One region of the Paenibacillus sp. Y412MC10 genome, then DNA from elsewhere that is predicted to be linked to it. Evidence: riboswitches for the same ligand, from Rfam matches in the RefSeq annotation. Region 1 holds a riboswitch; the other holds the start of a gene.
The links. A riboswitch is a leader RNA that binds a small molecule or an ion and turns the genes downstream of it on or off. The one in region 1 is predicted to bind S-adenosylmethionine.
Positions count from the first base shown of each region.

Region 2: linked by a shared signal. The riboswitch ahead of metA (homoserine O-succinyltransferase) and the one ahead of GYMC10_RS26980 (methionine ABC transporter ATP-binding protein) in region 1 are both predicted to bind S-adenosylmethionine.

Region 1 is NC_013406.1:6,134,085-6,137,215, reverse strand. It holds gene GYMC10_RS26985 (Cthe_2314 family HEPN domain-containing protein) at 305-1,024, shown strand; SAM riboswitch class I at 1,146-1,292, shown strand; gene GYMC10_RS26980 (methionine ABC transporter ATP-binding protein) at 1,400-2,416, shown strand; gene GYMC10_RS26975 (methionine ABC transporter permease) at 2,416-3,084, shown strand.
Region 2 is NC_013406.1:5,774,094-5,777,224, forward strand. It holds gene GYMC10_RS25220 (PLP-dependent transferase) at 1-285, opposite strand, end outside; gene metA (homoserine O-succinyltransferase) at 310-1,227, opposite strand; SAM riboswitch class I at 1,359-1,487, opposite strand; gene corA (magnesium/cobalt transporter CorA) at 1,930-2,865, shown strand; gene GYMC10_RS25235 (HRDC domain-containing protein) at 3,019-3,131, opposite strand, start outside.

The sequences.
Region 1 (3,131 bases):
GGCAACGAATTTGTTTATATTTAATAACACCGGAGAAATCACAAGTCGCTCCATGCTCCATGCTATGGAGTTGTCTTCCCGTTTCGGGGGCATCCTAACAGGACGAACCCAGATTGGCGCAGCAGATGATGGGTCATCTGATAGTCATGGGATGCCGAAGGGCCTGATGGCGATCCGGATGAGTTGCCCCCGCGCGAGGATATCGCCGTGAAGACGGCCGCTGAGCGCTGGAATGAGTATATTGGCATTAGCACAATCGAGATCAAGAACCAAGGTTAATCTGATGACGCGAGGGGGTACCGCCATGCTTCGAATGTTACTTGGGGAACAGCCCCGGCAGAATAACGGCCTGCTTGAGGAAGCCATCGAATCGATGGTGAAGACAACCCGGCTGCTGCAGAAGGAAATGGATAAAAATCAAGATCCGACGCATGATTTTCGCAAGCTGGAGATTTGGACCCGGGGACTGATCGTCTCCCTGGATGAGCTGGAGCAGAGCTGGAATGCGGCCAAGCATTTCAGTCAATCGGTCCAATCGGGTTACATCGATGATATGTCGATTCAGGAGCAAGGGGAATATCAACGATATGTGTATTTTTACAAAAACGGCTTCATCCGCGTATTCTCGATCCTTGACAAGCTGGGCACGGTGCTGAACGATTTGTTTGATCTGCATACCTCCAAGGTTAAGGCGCATTTTTCTTATTTTACGGTCCTGCGGCAGTTCAGATTTTTGAAGGCCCACGGTGAGCTGGCTGAAGAGCTGGAAGCGATCAAGGATCGCTACAAAGCACCGCTGAACGCGCTCAGGAAAAGGCGCAACGCTGAAATTCACTACATGAACTCCGAGATGCAGGATGATTTGTGGCAGCGCCATCAAGGGCTGTCCGACAAAATCGAGCTGGAGGATATCGACAAGCACCTGGACGATCTCCAACAGGGCATCGATATGGTATGCCGCAGCCTGGCCGCCTCGTATAAATATACGAACAAGCTGTGGACTGAAAATGGAGTGCGGGCTTAGGCACAAAATCGCCATGAAATTCCTTTTGACAAAAGCCTGAAAAGAATCTATACTAACTATTGCATTCATTAAATGTTATCAAATCAGATCAATTTAATCGGAAAAATTTCATATCGATGTTTTCTTATCGAGAGAGGCGGAGGGACAGGCCCGATGAAGCCCGGCAACCGACTTCTTGCGCACCATTGCTTAATGCGATGACGCTTGGAGTGACATGGTGCTAATTCCTTCAAAGCTATGGAATACCTTCAGCTTTGACAGATGAGAAAAGGCGTTGACTTTTACGTAAAGAGGGCCCTTTTTGATTCTACAAAAAGAGGCTCTTTTCTTTTGGGTAAATAGATATGAAGCTAAGGAAAAAGGAGGATTATCGGATTGATTGAGCTCAAGCAATTGACGAAGCAGTACGGAAAAGCCGGGTCATTAACAACTGCGTTGTCCGAATTGGATTTGTCGATTGAAAAAGGAGAAATTTTCGGAGTGATCGGACACTCCGGTGCAGGGAAAAGTACATTGATCCGCTGCATCAATTTACTGGAGCGTCCCACCTCGGGCGAGGTGTGGGTGAACGGCAAAAATTTGACGTCGCTCGGCAAGAAGCAGCTTCAGGCGGAGCGCCGTAGAATCGGCATGATCTTTCAGCACTTTAACCTGCTGTCTTCCGCGACGGTGTACGATAACATTGCGTTTCCGCTGCGTCTGATCAAGACGCCGAAGGCCGAACTGGAGCGCAAAGTATCCGAGCTGCTGGCTTTGGTCGGCTTGGAGGCGCATCGCGACAAATACCCGTCCCAGCTGTCAGGGGGCCAGAAGCAGCGGGTAGGCATCGCCAGGGCGCTCGCGAGCGATCCCGAAGTGCTGCTGTGCGACGAGGCCACTTCGGCCCTTGACCCGCAGACGACGGATTCGATTCTGCGCCTGCTGCTGGACATTAACAAAAAGTTTCATCTGACGATCGTACTGATTACCCATGAGATGCATGTAATCCAGAGCATTTGCGACCGGGTCGCCGTTATTCATCAGGGCGGCATCGTAGAGCAAGGACCGGTAGCGGAAGTGTTCCTGAAGCCGAAGCATGAAGTGACGCAGGAATTCATCCGCCAGGAGATGGACAGCGGCGAAGCGCTGCGGCTGGCTATGCAGGGTCAGGTAAACGGCCCTTCAAGAGCGGTTCAAATCACGTTCCTAGGGTCGAAAACGTACGAATCGATCCTGTCCCATACCGTTCATGAGACAGGCGTGAATTTTGCGATTCTGCAGGGTACGATCTCTACGATCAAAGATACGCCGTACGGCCAGCTCATCGTCCGTTTCGAAGGGGAAGAGCGCGCGATTGAAGATACGATCCGGAAGCTGCTTGAACAAGGACTAGACGTGGAGGTGATTCATTGATGTTCGGACTTGATTTTACCCAGATCGACTGGAAAGAGATATGGACGGCAACATTGGATACCCTGCGGATGCTGGGAGCTTCGGCCTTGTTCAGCTTCATCATCGGACTTCCTGTCGGCGTGCTGCTCTACATGGCCGCAAGGTCCACGTCCGGGTTGGTACGCTTCGGCTACACGATTCTGTCGTTCATTGTAAACATTCTGCGCTCGGTTCCGTTCATCATCCTGATCGTGGCGATGATCCCGATTACGAAGTCGATCGTAGGAGTTTCGTACGGCGTGCTGGGCACCATTCCGCCGCTCGTGATCGGCGCTGCTCCATTCTTTGCAAGGCTCGTGGAAACGGCTTTGAATGAAGTGGATAAAGGCGTGATTGAGGCGGCTCATGCCATGGGCTCTTCGACAAGCCAAATCGTATGGAGGGTGCTCCTTCCGGAGGCGCGTCCGGGTCTGCTGGCCGGGATGACCATCACGATTGTAACCCTGGTATCTTACACCGCGATGTCCGGTCAAGTCGGGGGCGGCGGTTTAGGGGATTTGGCCATTAAGTATGGCTATTACCGTTATGAGACCGAGATCATGATTCTGGCTGTCGTGCTGATGATTGTCCTGGTCCAGCTGCTGCAGATGGCAGGAGATCGTCTGGTGCGGCATTTTACAAGAAAATAACGGATTGATGAGGCTTCAAGAAAGACAATATATAAATAATATATTTT
Region 2 (3,131 bases), 360 kb from region 1:
GTGATCGCCTTGACCGAACAGCGCAAAAATCGTCTGAAGGGCCGCCATGCCCGAGCTGCAGGCAAAGCCGGCGTCACCGGATTCCAGCTCGGCGCAAGCATCCTCGAGTACCGAACGTGTCGGATTCTTGGTGCGGGCATAATCAAACCCCGTGCTCTGGCCTAATTTAGGATGGCGGTATGCCGTAGCCTGATAAATCGGAAAATTCACTGCTCCCGTTACCGGTTCCTGCACCGATCCGATCTGTGCCAGCCGGCTCTCTATATTCAAAGGTTTCTTCTCCATCACAAACTCTCCTCCCGTACGCTGTTAAATTTGCGGACCGATATCATATGGCGTTTCCTGATATACATAGTAATTGAGCCAATTAGTGAATAATAAGTTTGCATGCGCGCGCCATATGGACGGAGGCGTTCTTGTTGGATCGTCGTTCGGGTAATAGTTGCGCGGCAGCGCGATGTCCATGCCTTTGGCAACGTCCCGGTCATACTCCCATTTCAGGGAGTCCGCATCATACTCGGAATGCCCTGTGGCAAAAATCTGCTTGCCGTCCCGGCTGGATACCAAATAAATCCCTGCTTCCTCGGACTCGGACAGGATGACCAAATCATCCACGCCTGTTATGTCTTCGCGCCGAACTTCCGTATGACGGGAATGCGGAACAAAGAACATTTCGTCAAATCCGCGGAGCAGCTTGGTACACGCTTCATTGATCGTATGCGGAAATACGCCAAAGCACTTTTCCTCGAGGCTGTATTTCGGCACGCCGTAATGATAATAAAGCCCGGCTTGCGACGCCCAGCAGATATGGAGCGTGGAGGTTACATGGGTCTTGGTCCATTCAAAAATTTCAGTAAGCTCATCCCAGTAATTCACTTCTTCGAACTCCAGCTGCTCGACCGGAGCTCCTGTAATGATCATGCCGTCAAAACGACGGTTCTTCACTTCTTCAAAGGTTTTGTAAAATGATTTCAAATGCTCGGCCGACGTATTCTTCGATACGTGGGAACTCGGGTGAAGAAGGACGACATCCACCTGGAGCGGGGAGTTGCCGATCAATCGCAGCAGCTGGGTCTCCGTCGTTTCCTTGGTTGGCATCAAATTCAGGATCGCAATCCGCAGCGGGCGGATATCCTGATGAAACGCGTGACTCTCATCCATGACAAAAATGTTTTCTCCAGCCAGAACTTCCTTTGCCGGCAGGGCATCCGGAATTTTAATTGGCATCTCGGCTCACTCCTTCGAAATATGAAATGATACATCCATAAAGCTGTGAGAAAGAGCGTTAGACTGTATAAACGCAAGAAGACCTTTCTCGAAGTAGAGAAAGGTCATCATATACGTATCACAATGCGCCTCTCTCATCTGTCAGGCTATACAACGGCTTATACAATCGTCGTATCTCCTGCAAGAATTAGCACCGTGCGATGTTGCCGCCGGTTGCCGGGTTTCATAGGGCTAGTCCCTCCACCTGCTCTTGATAAGATTTCGCTTTATTCAGTTGTTTGAAATTGTTTCGTAATTGATACCTACTTTAAATCATCCTCAATTTTTCGTCAAGAACCTTTTCATGAGTTTGTCACACTTCACCAAAGGTTTCCATACCCTATATCATGGCCCTTGGACTGCTCCGGATTTCACTTGAAAGGTCCTACACCCGGCGTTATACTAGACAAGTGCTGTTTAAAACCGAGTATGAAAGAGGTGACATGGAAGATGGACGGTGACCCGAGCCAGAAACTGGATGCACAAGACGCACAACCGCATAGGATCAAGATCAGCTTACCGGCAGAGGGCAGCGTTATTTTTCATGCGCTTTTTATCGTATTCTAACCTTCCTCGATTTATGCCCGTACACCGGTGGGCTGATATCCTGTGCCTTAACTGCTTGACTTAAGCAGCTTGGATTAGACAAAGGAGTGATATCAGATGAAAATCCGGTTGGTCGATTCGGGCGTATTTACCCCTGTTGATGACATCGAAATGACGCTGACAGCTCCGGCCAGCGGCTTCTACTGGCTGGATGCGGACGTGGATGATTTAGCCGAACTGCAGCCCCTCTTCTCCCTGCATGATCTTGCCGTTGAGGATTGCCTCAGCGAAGAGGAGCAGCGTCCCAAAATTGAAATATACGAGAACCACTATTTTATCGTCGTGAACAGCATCCGGTTTGACGACGAAGAGATTTTCCTTCGGGCATTGAATGTTTTCCTGGGCAGGCATTTTATTATTACGGTGACCAAGCAAAAGATCCATGAGCTTCGCACCGTCAAACCGCTCCTCTGGGAGGATGAAGTCAGCACGCCTGACCGCTTCCTCTATCTCTTGATCGACCTCGTCACGGACAACTACTTCTCCGTAGGGGACCGAATTGAAGCGCGGATTGAAAAGCTGGAGGAAGACATTCTGATGCATACCAAAAAATCCCATCTCAGCGAAATCATCGGTCTGCGAAGCGAGATTCTTTGGTTGAAAAAGGTGCTTGGACCTCAGAAGGAAGTTATCAATACGCTCAACAAAAAAGATCTTCGGCTGATCGATGACCAGCTGCAGAAATACTTCAGCGATATCTATGAAAATGCCGTTAAAATCTCCGAAACGTTCGAGACCTATCGGGATCTCATGGGGAACCTTCGGGAAGCCTACCAATCCAGTATCGCCAATCGGGCCAATGAAATCATGCGCGTGTTTACCGCTATTACAACGATCTTTATTCCATTGACGCTGATTACGGGCATCTACGGCATGAACTTTGAGTATATGCCGGAACTTCATTGGAGATATTCCTATTATGTGGTTATCGGCATCATGGTTTTTGCTGGCGCGCTCATGTTTTATCTGTTCCGTAAAAAGGATTGGATATAAGACACCCTGGTCAAAAGGGGCGAGTATTGGCCGGATCACAACGGTTCATACGAACCGCCGCAACTCAAACTCAATCTACAAGCACGGCGAATTAGCATCAGGACGGATCTCCCTGCAACCGGGAGAATCCGTCCTGACTTTGTTTAAGGCAGATTAACCGGCATTCGCTTTGCCGGGCTGATCCCGCCGAAAGCGGATCCGTATGAGACGAAGCCGCTCATACAGCCTCTCCGTTCCGCCCAGCTCTTCTGATTCTGCGTTCTCGG